Streptomyces collinus: one gene and its partner. The protein of the gene in region 1 interacts with the protein of each later gene in a pairwise test. Links are inferred from orthologs where the notes say so. Each region holds a gene or a part of one and is shown on either strand. Other genes may lie near its edges.

Region 1 (6,886 bases):
CGCGCGCTCGGTGTCGAAGCCGGCCGCGAAGCCGGGCGTTGCGGTACCGGCGGCAGTCGCGCCGGCCCCGGTTCCCGGCCCGCGCCGGACCAGTTCGCCGAGGGTCCGGCGCACTCCGGGCTCGTACGCGGAGAACGTCCGCCGCAGCAGGGGCAGTACGTCCGTGAAGGCCTCGGCCGGCACCCCGGTCAGCCACGCGTCGACCAGTCCGAGCAGCCGCTCGTCGTGCACCAGGAGCATTCCGCCCCCGGAACCGCCTCCGACGAAGCCCTCGATCCATGCGGCCGCGTCCGCCGGCGGTGTGCCCGGTGACAGGACGAGTCCCATCAGCAGTGCTGCCTCGTCCTGGGCCAGCTGCCCGTCGTCGAGCAGCAGCCGGACGGCCCGCCCCCGGATGACCCCCGGCACGGTGTCCCGCCCGGACAGCACCCGCAGCACGGACTGCCAGCGGCCTCTCAACCGGCCGTGTCCGGCCGCAGGGGCGTCGCCCAGCAGGGCCACGGCCCCGTGCACCGCGTCCACATGGCCCCGCATCTCCTCGGCGGCGTCCGCGTCGAGCGCGGCGCAGGCCGGGGGAAGACCGACGAAGACCCGCTCGGCCAGTCCAGCGGCGACCTCCGCCAGGGCTCCGGTGTCCGTGCCCCGCACGTCTCCGTAGCGCAGGGAGCGGACCAGGGCCGGGAGCGCCTGGGCGAGATGGCCGACGTCCGTATCGAGGGCCGCCCGGTCGGCCAGGACTCGCATCACCGTGGGGAGGGCGTCGGGCAGTTCGGCCAGCAGGCAGCGCTCGGCGAGCCCGGTGACGCCGGCGAGGCCCTCCGCGCCGACGGCGTCCGCCTCGGCCTTGGCAGTCGCGGCGGACAGGACGGTCGTCCCCCACACGCCGGCCTCGGCGACCCGCACGGACAGTTCGGGCTCCCAGCGCAGCCGCCATGTCTCCCGGAACGTGCCCGTGCTGCCCCGCGACGCGGCCGGTTCGCCCCACGCGATGCCGAGCAGCCGCAGCCGGTGCAGCAGTCTGCTGCGGGCGGCGTCGTTCTCCTTGCGCAGGTCGAGCTCCAGCTCCCGCTCCAGCGCCTCGGGCTTCAGCCGCAGCCGGCGTTGCAGCCGGGTGAGGTCCCGCTGCAACGGCACGGCCGGTGCCGACGGCGGCACCTCCCCCAGCACGTCCCCCACGACCAGCCGGTCCCGGATGAGTGCCAGCGGTACGTCCGAGCCCTCGCACATCACCGCCCGCACGGCGTCGGTCGTCTCGCTCAGGCCGGGCAGCGGACGGCCGCGCATCGCGGCGAGCGTCTCGGCCAGCTGCACCGCCTCGATGACGTGCGCGGAGGAGACGATCCGGTCCTCTGCGCGCAGCAGCCCCGCCACCTTGGTCAGCCACCGCTCCACCGGCCGGTCCGGGGCGCTGAACAGGTGCCCGTACCAGCCCGGTGAGTCGATGCCCGCTCCGTAGCCGCTGGTCCGGGCGAGCCGGCGGTGGGTCCACGGCACCCAGGTCATGTCCGTCTTGACCTTGGGGAGCCCCTTCAGCAGCGCCTTGTCGGCGGCGACGGTGGTCTTCTGCCGCAGGGCGGGCACGTGCCAGGCCCCGCAGACCACCGCCACGCCGTCCTCGAACTCCCGCTGCGCGGCCCGCACCTGGAGCCGCATGTACGCCTCCCGCACCAGATCCCGGTCGTGGCCCCCGCTGCCGAAGGTCTCCCGCAGCGCGCCCATGGCCTCCTCCAGCGCGGTGAACGGCGCGAGCGCGTCGCCCTCCTCCGCGCCCCGGTGCTCCACGACGTCCTCCCACCACCGCTCCGGGTCGTCGTAGCCGGCGGCGTCGGCGAGCACGCCGAGCGGATCGATCCGGAGCTCGGCGGAGCCGGGACCGGTGTCTCCGTCCGGCGCCGTCTCGGCCGGCGGCGGATGTTCGCCCTCTGTTCCCGCCTCGTCCTCCTGCCTCCCCCAGGCCAGCGTGTGCGTGGCCGGCAGGTCGATGAAGCGGGCCGGGACGTGGTGTTCCAGGGCCCAGCGGAGGGCGACCCACTCCGGGGAGAACCCGGCCAGCGGCCAGAACGCCGAGCGGCCGGGCTCGTCCACGGCGTGGGCGAGCAGGGCGACCGGCGGCCGCATCTCCTCGTCGGCGGCGAGCGGGATCAGGGCGTCGGCCTCGGGCGGCCCCTCGATCAGCACGACCCGCGGCCGGACCTCCTCCAGCGCCGCCCGCACCGCCCGCGCCGACCCCGGTCCGTGATGCCGTACGCCGAGCAACACCGGCCCCGCCCCGGCCCCCCGGCCCGCGGTCTGTTCCCCACCGGTCACTTCATCCCCCTCCCGTCCCGCACGTCCCCGCCCGGTCCCGCGGGCGGCCGCCGTCCCGTCACCCGGGGCCCACGCCCTGGCGTTTTCCTCACACGCTCACCTCGCGGCAGGCCCGGTAGAAGTCCTTCCAGCCGTCACGCTCGCGGACCACCGTCTCCAGGTACTCCTGCCAGATGACCCGGTCCGCCGCCGGGTCGCGGACCACCGCGCCGAGGATGCCCGCGGCGACGTCGCCCGGCCGCAGCACGCCGTCGCCGAAGTGGGCGGCCAGGGCGAGCCCGTTGGTGACGACGGAGATCGCCTCGGCCGTGGACAGCGTGCCGCTGGGCGACTTGAGCTTCGTCCGCCCGTCGGCGGTGACCCCGTCGCGCAGCTCGCGGAAGACCGTGACGACCCGGCGGATCTCGTCGAGCCCGTCGGGCGCGGCCGGCAGGTCGAGGGAGCGGCCGATCTGGTCGACGCGCCGCGAGACGATGTCGACCTCGGCCTCGGGGCTCTCCGGCAGCGGCAGCACGACCGTGTTGAAGCGGCGGCGCAGGGCGCTGGACAGGTCGTTGACGCCGCGGTCGCGGTCGTTGGCCGTGGCGATCAGGTTGAATCCGCGGACCGCCTGCACCTCCTGACCCAGTTCCGGTATGGGCAGCGTCTTCTCCGACAGGATCGTGATGAGCGTGTCCTGCACGTCGGCCGGGATACGCGTCAGTTCCTCGACGCGGGCCGTCATGCCGTCGGCCATGGCCCGCATGACGGGGCTGGGCACGAGGGCGTCGCGGCTCGGGCCGTGGGCGAGCAGCTGCGCGTAGTTCCAGCCGTAGCGGATGGCCTCCTCCGGGGTGCCGGCGGTGCCCTGCACCAGCAGCGTGGAGTCACCGCTGACCGCCGCGGCCAGGTGCTCGGACACCCAGGTCTTCGCCGTGCCCGGGACGCCGAGCAGGAGCAGGGCGCGGTCGGTGGCGAGCGTGGTGACGGCGACCTCGACGAGGCGGCGCGGTCCGACGTACTTGGGACTGATCACCGTGCCGTCCGGCAGGGTGCCGCCGAGCAGGTACGTCGCGACGGCCCAGGGCGACAGCTTCCAGCGGGCCGGGCGCGGCCGGTCGTCCTGGGCGGCCAGCGCGGCGAGTTCATGGGCGAAGGCGTCCTCGGCGTGCGGTCGCAACGCCTGGGTCGGTCCCGTCTCCCCCGCTTCGACGGACGTCGGCTCCACGGACACGGTCATGGCAAAGTCCCCCTCCAGCTCGGCCGGTTCGGATCTGTCGCCAACGTTGCACCACACCACTGACAATGCGTTCCGACCTGCGGAAATGCGCTGCCGGGTCCGCCGGCGGACCCGATTGTCAGTGGTGGGATCTACCTTCGGTGGCATGACTCAGCAGGGGGTGCGCTGGACCGCGGACCAGGTGCTGGCACTGGCGCCTGACGCCGCTTCACGCAAAGCGGGAAGCAAACTCGGCGCGGCGGGGCCGTGGTCCGAGGCGGGGAGTTCCGACGAGGGGACGGTGTGGGGGCTGTGCAAGGGCAGCGGAAGCAAGCCGTATCAAACGGTCGTGGACATCGCGGACGCCGCGGGCCCCGCGTACAAGTGCAGTTGTCCGAGCCGCAAGTTCCCGTGCAAGCACGCGCTGGGGCTGCTGCTGCTCTGGGCCGCCGACGAGGCGGCGGTGCCGCCGGGGCAGACGCCGGAATGGGCCGCGCAGTGGACCGAGGGGCGGCGCGAGCGCGCGGAGGCGAAGAGGGCCGGTGCCGGCTCCGGTGCGCCGTCCGGGTCCGCTGATCCCGAGGCGGCGCGTCGGCGGGCGGAGCGCCGGGCCGAGCGGGTCTCTGCGGGCGCGGTGGAGCTGGAGCAGCGCCTGGTCGACCTGCTGCGCGGCGGTCTGGCGACCGCTGAGCAGTCGGGGTACGGCCTCTGGGAGGAGACGGCGGCCCGCATGGTCGACGCCCAGGCGCAGGGACTGGCGGGGCGGGTGCGGGAGTTGGGGGCGATTCCGTCGACCGGGCCGGGCTGGCCGGTGCGGCTGCTGGAGGAGTGCGCGCTGCTGCATCTCCTGGGGCGGGGCTGGCGGCGCCGCGAGCGGCTCCCGGCCGGTCTCGCCGCCACGGTCCGCTCCCGCATGGGCCTCCCGACCTCCGCGGACGGCCCGCTGCTGCGCGACCGCTGGCTGGTCCTCGCCCAGTACGACACGACGGACCCGCGCCTGACGACCCGCCGGATCTGGCTGCACGGCGACGCCTCGCACCGCACCGTGCTGCTCCTCTCCTACGGCGCGGCCGGCCGCGCCCCGGAGCTGGCGCTGCCGGTGGGCCTGAGTCTGGAGGCCGAGGTGTCCGCGTACCCGGGCGCCGGGCAGCCGCGGGTGGCCCTGGGCGAGCAGTTCACCCCGCCCGCGCCCGCGGCGACCCGTCCGCCGGGGGTGACCACGGCCCAGGCGGCGGCCCGTTACGGCGACGCCCTGCGCGAGGACCCGTGGCTGGAGTCCGTCCCGGTGACGCTGGACCGGGTCGTTCCCACGCCGGACGGCGACTCCTGGCAGCTGGCGGACGCCGACGAGGACGCGGCGTTGCCGCTGACTCCCGCCGCGCGCTCCCGGCCGGGCCTGTGGCGGCTCGTCGCCCTGTCGGGCGGGGCCCCGGTCAGGGTCTTCGGCGAGTGCGGCCACCAGGGCTTCACGCCGCTGACGGCCTGGCCCGAGGGGCCGGGCGACGCGGTCGCGCTGTGCTGAACCGGCGGCGGCCCCGCTCACGGCACATCGGCCGGCCCCACCCATCCCACGGGTCCACGCATTTTTCAGGCATCACGGGACAACCGGTAAGGGCGAGTCTTCAACTACCGGGCGCCCCGCGGAAAGGAAGCTCATGACCAGGACCTCCGCTCCTGTGGACGCGGCCGGCGCGGACGCCTGGGAGGGGCTCGTCACCACCGCGCTGCTGGGCACCGACCGGCGCACCCCGCCCGGTACCGCGCCGGGCCCGGACGCACCCCTGGCCCTGCTGGACGCGGCGGCCGTGGAGACCGTACGGCGCCGGGCCGGTCTGCGCCCGGCGCGGGCGGCAGAGCGCCCGCAGGCGGCTCCGGAGGACTCCCGCCCGGCGCTGCCGCCCGCTGCCGCCCGCAGGCTCGCGATGCTGCTGGCCGACCGCCCCGGCCCGTCCGGCGGAGGGCGGCGGGGTGCCGCGCCGGATCTGACGGAGCTGCTGCCGCAGTGGCTCGCGGTGGCGAACGCCCGGGGTTTCGCACCGCCTCCGCAGGTGCTTCCGGCGTTGCTGGACGCGGCCCGGGGGCGTACCGACCTGCGTCCGGCGGCACTGGAGTTCGCGGGGCCGCGAGCCTTGTGGCTGGCCCGGCTGAACCCGGACTGGCGGTTCGCTCTGCGCGCGACCCCGGGCGGCGGAGCGGCCCTGCCGCACCTCCAGGACGACGACAGCGTCCGGCAGTTGTGGCAGGAGGGCCTGTTCGCCGAACGCGTCGCTCTGCTCTCCGCGCTGCGTTCTCGCACCCCGGCGGCCGCGCGCGACCTGCTCGCGACGACGTGGGGGACGGAACGGGCCGAGGACCGGCTGATGTTCCTCGATTCGCTGCGCGAGGGCCTCGGCCCGGACGACGAGCCGTTCCTGGAACAGGCCCTGGCCGATCGCAGCCGCAATGTCCGGGCGACGGCCGCGGAACTGCTGTCGGCCCTGCCCGGTTCGGCGCTCGCCGCACGGATGGCGGTCAGGGCGGAGGCGTGCGTCGCCATCGACCACATGCGGTCCGCCCCGAAGCGAGCAGCCGGGGCCGGGGACGACATACCCGGGGGGACCACGCAGACCACTGCGACGATCGCCGTCGAGGCGCCGCACGAGTGCGATCCGGGCATGGAACGCGACGGCGTCGTGGCGAAGGCCCCCGCGGGGCGCGGCGAACGCTCCTGGTGGCTCGGTCAGCTGGTGGAGGCGGCACCGCTCGGCACGTGGTCGCGGCGGCTCGGCGGGCGCACGCCCCGGGAGATCGTGGCGCTGCCGGTGGCGGACGGCTGGCAGGGCGAGCTGCACGCGGCGTGGTGCCGGGCGGCGGTGCGCCAGCGGGACGCCGCGTGGTCACGCGCGCTGCTCGGCGATCCGTCGGCGCCGGAGGCGGGCGGTCCGGGGGCGGTGTCCCTGGCCGAACGCGCCAAGTTGCTCGGCACGCTGGGCGCCGCCGAACGGGCCGAGTGGGTGGCCGGCTTCATCGCCGCGCACGGCCTGTCCGAGGCCTTCCAGCTGCTCGGGGTGTGTGCGGTGCCCTGGGCGGCTCCGCTCGGGCGGGCCGTGGTGGACGCGCTCAACATCGCTCGGGACGCAGGGAGCTATCCATGGAGTTTCAGCGGGGTCATGGGCCTGGCGGAGCGCTGCCTCGACCCGTCCGAGGCCTCCCGGCTCGACGCGCTGCTGGCCGTACCCGACGAACCGGAGAACGCGTCGCCGGGAGCCGGGGGCTACTGGGCGGAGGCCTTCCAGCGGCTGGTGACGACCCTGCGTCTGCGTGCGGCGATGGCCGAGGAGCTGGGAGCGGCCTGACCCCCGCCGGCGCCTCCGGGGGCGGGTGCCCCGCGGCGAGCGACTG
Region 2 (6,861 bases), 2.5 Mb from region 1 along the record:
CCTTCGACCCGATCCACCACGGGCACCTGGTGGCGGCCAGCGAGGTCGCCGCGGCGTTCCACCTCGACGAGGTGGTCTTCGTCCCGACCGGCCAGCCCTGGCAGAAGAGCCACCGCAGCGTCTCGCCGGCCGAGGACCGCTACCTGATGACGGTCATCGCGACCGCCGAGAACCCGCAGTTCTCCGTGAGCCGCATCGACATCGACCGCGGCGGCCCCACCTACACCGTGGACACCCTGCGCGACCTGCGCGCGCTCAACCCGGACACGGACCTGTTCTTCATCACCGGCGCCGACGCGCTCGCCCAGATCCTCACCTGGCGGGACAGCGAGGAACTGTTCTCCCTGGCGCACTTCATCGGAGCCACCCGGCCGGGCCACCACCTGGACGACTCCGGGCTTCCCGAGGGCGGTGTCTCACTGGTGGAGGTTCCCGCTCTGGCCATCTCCTCCACCGACTGCCGTGCGAGAGTCGCCAAGGGCGATCCCATCTGGTACCTGGTGCCGGACGGAGTCGTGCGCTATATCGACAAGCGCGAGCTGTACCGCGGCGAGTGAGCCGAGAGGGGCACCGGTGAACGACCGATACGACGCGGGGGCCGCGAACCACGGCGCCGACCAGTACGAACTCGTCGGCTACGACGAGTACGGCCAGCCTGTCTACCGGCAGGTCCGGCCCCAGCAGTCCCAGCAGCAGACGTACGACCCGTACGCCCAGCAGACCCAGCAGTACGACCAGGGCTACGGCTACGACCCGTACGCGCAGCAGGGCACGCAACCGCCCGCCTACGACTACGGTGCCTACGACCCGTACGCCACCGGCTCGCACCAGGGCGGCGGCCCCGCGCCGGGCACCGCGCACGACCCCTACGGCCGGACCACCGCAGCGGAAGCACCCGGCCGGCAGCCCCACGCCGAACAGGCCGCGCAGCAGACCGCGCACATCCCGCAGCAGACCGCCCACATCCCGCAGCAGGCCGGCCCGGCGCACGACCAGGAAGCCCCCGCCGAACCGCAACGGGAGTACCACACCGAGCAGTTCGCCTTCGTCGAGGAACCGGACGCCAACTCCGAAGACGTCATCGACTGGCTGAAGTTCACCGAGAACCGCACCGAGCGCCGCGAGGAGGCCCGGCGCCGGTCCCGCAGCCGGATCGTCGCCCTGGCGGTCGTGTTCGCGCTCGTCGCGGCCGGCGGCGTCGGCTACCTCTGGTACGCGGGGAAGCTGCCCGGCCTCTCCTCCGACGGCTCCGCGACCGGCACAGCGACGGCCGCGGGCGCCCAGAAGCGCGACGTGATCGTCGTCCACCTGCACGACATCAAGGGCGACGGCACCGCCACGGCCCTCCTGGTCGACAACACCACCACCCAGCGGGGCACCACCGTCCTGCTGCCCAACTCGCTCGCCCTGACCAGCGACGACGGCACCACGACGACCCTGGCCAAGTCGGTCGAGGACGACGGCTCCGACGGCACCCGCGACGCGCTCGACACGGTCCTCGGCACCGACATCGAGGGCACCTGGCGCCTGGACACCCCCTACCTGCAGAACCTCGTCGACCTCGTCGGCAACATCGACGTCGACACCGACACCGACGTCCCCGACCCCACCGCCAAGAAGAAGGGCACTGCCCCCCTGGTCAACAAGGGCCGGGACCAGACCCTCAGCGGCAAGATGGCCGTCGCCTACGCCACCTACCGCGCCCCCGGCGAGGCCCAGGACGCCCAGCTGAAGCGCTTCGGGCAGGTCCTGCAGAGCGTCCTGCGCAAGCTGTCCTCCGACCCGCAGGCCGCGACGACCACGATCCAGACACTCCAGCAGATCCTCGACCCGTCCCTCACCGACAAGGACCTCGGAACCTTCCTCGCCGGGCTCTCCGACCTCGCCAAGGGCGGCGACTACAAGACGGACCTGCTGCCCGTCCGGAGCGACGGCACGCTCAGCGCCCAGACCGGCGCGGGGATCGTCAGGAACGTCCTCGGCGGCACCGCCAAGAGCCCGGACAAGGACGCCGCCGTCAGCGTCTCCGTCCAGAACGCCACCGGCGTCGAGGACAACACCGAAAAGGCCCGCGTCGTGCTCCTCAACGGCGGCTTCACCTTCCTGGAGGGCGGCACGGGCACCGCCCGGGCCACCTCGCAGGTCGTCTACGCCGACGCCGCCGGCAAGGCGAACGCCGCCGAGGTCGCGAAGACCCTGGGCCTTCCCGCGGGCTCCGTGACCAAGGGGAAGGTCTCCGGGAGCGCCGACGTCTCCGTCGTCCTCGGCCAGGACTACAAGCCGTCGTCCGACTAGACGACGGGAGGGCGCCCCTCACGTGATCCGGGTTATCGCGTAGGGGGCGCACGGCGGTCCGTGAGACCCTTGGTGGCAAGTGTCCGCCGACCGAAAGCCATGCAGTGACCGTGACCGACCGCTCTCACGAGCTGATCAACACCGCCGCCCAGGCGGCCGCCGACAAGCTGGCCCACGACATCGTCGCCTACGACGTCAGTGACGTGCTGTCCATCACGGACGCCTTCCTGCTGGCCTCGGCGCCCAACGACCGCCAGGTCAAGGCGATCGTCGACGAGATCGAGGAGCGCCTCTCGAAGGAACTCGGCGCGAAGCCGGTGCGCCGCGAGGGCGACCGCGAGGCCCGCTGGGTCCTCCTCGACTACGTCGACATCGTCGTCCACGTGCAGCACAGCGAGGAGCGTGTCTTCTACGCCCTGGAGCGGCTGTGGAAGGACTGCCCCGAGCTCGAACTGCCCGAGGAGGCCAAGGCCACCCGCGGCAAGGCCGAGGAGCACGCCAAGCTGCGCGCGGCCGAGGAGGCGGCGGAGCTGGACGGTGAGTGGCGGTGACCTCCATCAGTGAGGCGTCCGCCGGAACGGGCCGTGGCCGTCGCATCATCCTGTGGCGGCACGGCCAGACCTCGTGGAACGTGGAGCGCCGCTTCCAGGGCAGCACGGACGTCGAGCTGACCGAGACCGGTCTCGCCCAGGCCCGCCGCGCCGCCCGGCTGCTCGCCTCCCTGAAGCCGGACGCGATGGTCGCCTCCGACCTCCGGCGCGCCGCGGCCACGGCCGCCGAGCTCGCCACGCTCACCGGCCTCCACATCACCCACGACGAGGCGCTGCGCGAGACCTACGCGGGCGTCTGGCAGGGCCTGACGCACGAGGAGATCATCGCCCGGTACGGCGACGAGTACGCCGCGTGGAAGCGCGGTGAGCCCGTCCGCCGTGGCGGCGGCGAACTGGAGACCGAGGTCGCCGACCGAGCCGCCCCCGTGGTGCTCCGGCACGCGGAGAAGCTCCCCGAGGACGGCACGCTCGTCGTGGTCAGTCACGGCGGCACGATCCGCACCACGATCGGCCGCCTGCTGGGTCTCGATCCCCGCCACTGGGAGAGCCTCGGCGGACTCTCCAACTGCTGCTGGTCCGTGCTCGGCGAAGGCGCCCGCGGCTGGCGCCTGCTGGAGCACAATGCCGGCACCCTGCCGGAACCGGTGCTCGGCGACGACGACTGACCCCGGATTTCACTTTCCGGCAGGTCGCAGGCTAAAGTTCTTCTTGTTCGCCCCGCCAGACGGGGAGAGCGCAAGGGGCTATAGCTCAGTTGGTAGAGCGCCTGCATGGCATGCAGGAGGTCAGGAGTTCAATTCTCCTTAGCTCCACGTCAAGATCCCGTTCCCGCTCAGGGGGCGGGATTTTTCGTGCTCCGGCTTGAGTCACTCGGCCTGGCTGAGGCGTATACCTCTACGGCCCCGCCGGGTGCCGTGTCCGGACTGGTACTGAGGCGTCGCTGACCGTATTGGTCCGGCCGTGGCAGAATCAAACGGCCGGAAGGGGGCGCGGCCCGACGGGAGGAGTAGCGATGCCTGCGAGCATCCGCGAGGAGGTCGACCACCTCCTCGGAGCAGCGTTCACACGGGACATGTCCACCCGCCTCAGCTGCCCTTCCTGCGGTTCCGCGCACGTGGCCCAGATGCTCGGCGACAACGGCGGGGTTTCCTACGTGTGCACGGCCTGCGGCCACAGCTGGAGCTGATCGATGGGTGCACACAGGCGGAAGTGCGACTGGTGCGGCAGTGGGACTCCGATCGTCCGCGACATGGAACCGATCAATCCCGACTACCAGTACTGGTGCGAGGAATGCGCGCGGGCGCTGATCATAAAAGGCGACCCGATCGAGACGTACCGCGAGTTGGAGGGCGAGCCGATCTACGGCCGGCTTCTGGAGGAGCACTGCACGCTCAAGCGGTTCTACTCGTTCGTCACGGCATAACGGGCATTTCGGGCGAAGCGAAACCGATTTGGTGTTGGGGCTGATGGGCCAGTAATGTTGGCTTCGCCGCCGGGGAAACCCGGAGGAGCACCGGCAAGGGGCTATAGCTCAGTTGGTAGAGCGCCTGCATGGCATGCAGGAGGTCAGGAGTTCAATTCTCCTTAGCTCCACAGAAGTTGAGAAGCGGGTCATCCGATCGGATGACCCGCCTTCTTGTCGTGGGTATGCGTACGGCGGGCCCCTTCCAGGGGCCCGCCGTACGTGTGCTCAGCGGCCGAGAGCGCGGCGCCCGCGGCCCTGGGAGAGGACCGGGAGGTTGCGGGACGGCGCGCCCGGCGCGCCCGCCTCCTCGATGCGCAGCGCCAGCGCCGGGCAGCGGCGCACCGCGCGTAGAGCCTTCGCCTCGGCGTACCGCGGCACCTGTGCCTGCGCCACGGTCGGGAAGCCGTCGGCCCCCAGCTGGAACACCTCCGGAAGGATGTCCGCGCACAGCCCGTGGCCCCGGCACAGCGTCCAGTCGACGTAGATTTTCTGGCGGCTGGGGCCGTTCTCCTCGGACTCGCCGCCGCCCGGGATGCCCGTCGGGGCCTTGCCGCCCTCGAAGAGCGGCAGAACGCCCTCCACGGGCCGTCCGCAGCCGTTGCCGAGGACGTGGGCGGCCAGGTCGTCCGTGAACGCCTTGATGGTCGACTCCAGGAACATCGCGGAGCCGTCCGGATGCGAGCACGCGCCGCGCCGCTTCACGTTCTTGGCGACCTGCTTGAGCGCCTCCAGGGCGGCCGGCCCGCCGCCGTTGAGGATGTCCTCCAGACCGCGCGCGGCGGCGGGCAGACCGAGGTAGCAGGGGCCGCACTGGCCCGCGCTCTCCTCGGCCAGCCACTGCGCCACCCGCAGTGACTCGCCCAGCGGGCAGGTGTCCTGAGTGATCGGCAGAATCGCGCCGGCGCCGAGCGCGCCGCCCACGGCGTCCAGGGAGTTGCGGGACACGATCGCCTCGTTGACCGTCGCCGCGTCGATCCACTTGCCGTGGTAGCCGCCGGTGAGCACGCCCTGCGGTACCGGCGGTGCGCCGGCGAGCTGCAGGACGTACCGCAGGGGCACGCCCGTCGGGACCTCGATCACCATGGGGCGGGCGACCGCGCCGGAGACCGTGAGCATGACGGTGCCCGGCTCGTCGTACAGGCCGGTGTTGCCGTAGCGCTCCGGGCCGATGCGGGCGGCGATCGCCAGCTGGGCGAAGGTCTCGGCGTTGGACAGCAGGGTGGGTGCGCCGCCGACGCCGTTCTGCGAGGCGCTGACCTTGCGGCCGGGCGGGATGGCCGGCCCGCCGTCGATCGAGCGGATCAGTGACGCGGCCGCACCGGTGACCATGCGGACCGGATTGCGCTGGACACGCGCGCGCAGCGCCGAGCGGCGGCCGTTGTTGAGGCCGCGTTCGGCGAGCGCGGCCTCCATGGAGCGCTGGGTCGACTCACGGGTGACCCCCACCACGAGCGTGCGGGCACCCAAGGCCTCGGCGCACAGCAGCGCGCCGTCCAGGATCAGATGAGGAGCACGGTTGATCAGCACCGTGTCCTTGCGGCAGGCCGGCTCGTCCTCGCTGCCGTTCACGACGACGACCGGCCGGACGCCGCGCTTGATCGCCGCCTCGGCGACCGAGCGCAGCTTCTTGTGGAAGGGGAAGCCCGCGCCGCCGCGGCCCTTCAGGTTGATGCGTTCGGCGAGCTGCGCGAGCTGCTCACCGCCCATCGGCTCGAGCGGCCCGTGCACCTTGAGGTGCATGGGCAGATCGAGCCGATCGACAAGGTCGAAGCCCGACGTGAGCTGGGGAAGACCGACCACGCGGACTTCGGGTACGTCGGGCAGGGCCTCGTTCACTTAAAGCCTCCGGAAGGCGTGTTCCAAGGTTCGCCCGATCCCGGAGCGTCGAAGTCGTAGGACGCACCGGGATTTGTGTCAGTGGCGGGACCGCTGTTGTACGTGTCGTTCGGGTAGTACGTGTCGTAGACGGCATTCGTCTCACCCGTGTCGTACACGTCACTCGATCCGTAACCGGCGGCGCCTGGATTGCCATAGGCCGGGATGCTTTGTCCGGTGTCCTGCAGGGGGTCGTAGGGCGGGATGTTGAAGCCCGTGTCCTGGAGCGGGTCGTAGGCGGACGGCGGGGCCTCGCCGACCGGGGGCGGGGACGGGATGGGCCAGTTGCCCGAGGTGCTGGAGGGGCCGTCCACGGTCGGGATGGTCTCGGTGGGCTGCATGTCCAGCGGCAGCTGCATGCTGGTGGTCGGCCCGGGCGCGAAGGCCTGCTGGCCCTGGGGCGGGCCCGAGACGGCCCGGTAGGCGGCGGCGAAGCCGTTCGCCGGTTCCTTGGCCGCGGGGCGTTCCGCCCTCTCGTACAGCGGCCCGGACGGGGACGCCGAGGGGCGTGCGGGTGTCTCCCGGCCGTCGTAGCCGGGCAGCGCGGAGCCGGCGCCGGCCCGGGCCCGGCTCTCCTCCAGATCCCTGCGGCCCAGGCCCTCACCGGGCCCGATCAGCGAGGCGACCTTGTCGGCGACCTTGCGCTTGACCTGGCGCGGAGCGGCGCGCAGGGCG

Evidence for each region.
Region 2: the proteins of RFN52_RS24880 (region 1) and rsfS interact in binary tests that used the Escherichia coli proteins (3 or more experiments, as listed by UniProt). The link is inferred for Streptomyces collinus from one-to-one orthologs.

What each region holds. Positions count from the first base shown.
Region 1 is NZ_CP133771.1:5,438,274-5,445,159, reverse strand. Bases 1,462-4,312 are described here. They hold RFN52_RS24880 (ATP-binding protein), read right to left. Parts: upstream 3,527-4,312; coding sequence 2,396-3,526; downstream 1,462-2,395. Other genes in these bases: RFN52_RS24875 (SWIM zinc finger family protein), read left to right, coding at 3,672-4,312; RFN52_RS24885 (DUF5682 family protein), read right to left, coding at 1,462-2,307. In the rest of the region: more of RFN52_RS24885, read right to left, coding at 1-1,461; more of RFN52_RS24875, read left to right, coding at 4,313-5,027; RFN52_RS24870 (DUF5691 domain-containing protein), read left to right, coding at 5,161-6,840.
Region 2 is NZ_CP133771.1:2,962,234-2,969,094, reverse strand. Bases 1,297-4,122 are described here. They hold rsfS (ribosome silencing factor), read left to right. Parts: upstream 1,297-2,399; coding sequence 2,400-2,846; downstream 2,847-4,122. Other genes in these bases: RFN52_RS13375 (hypothetical protein), read left to right, coding at 4,036-4,122; RFN52_RS13380 (hypothetical protein), read left to right, coding at 3,859-4,032; RFN52_RS13390 (histidine phosphatase family protein), read left to right, coding at 2,837-3,511; RFN52_RS13400 (LytR C-terminal domain-containing protein), read left to right, coding at 1,297-2,295. In the rest of the region: nadD (nicotinate-nucleotide adenylyltransferase), read left to right, coding at 1-557; more of RFN52_RS13400, read left to right, coding at 574-1,296; more of RFN52_RS13375, read left to right, coding at 4,123-4,269; RFN52_RS13365 (NADH-quinone oxidoreductase subunit NuoF family protein), read right to left, coding at 4,537-6,147; RFN52_RS13360 (ferric reductase-like transmembrane domain-containing protein), read right to left, coding at 6,144-6,861. UniProt on the Escherichia coli protein: Functions as a ribosomal silencing factor. Interacts with ribosomal protein uL14 (rplN), blocking formation of intersubunit bridge B8.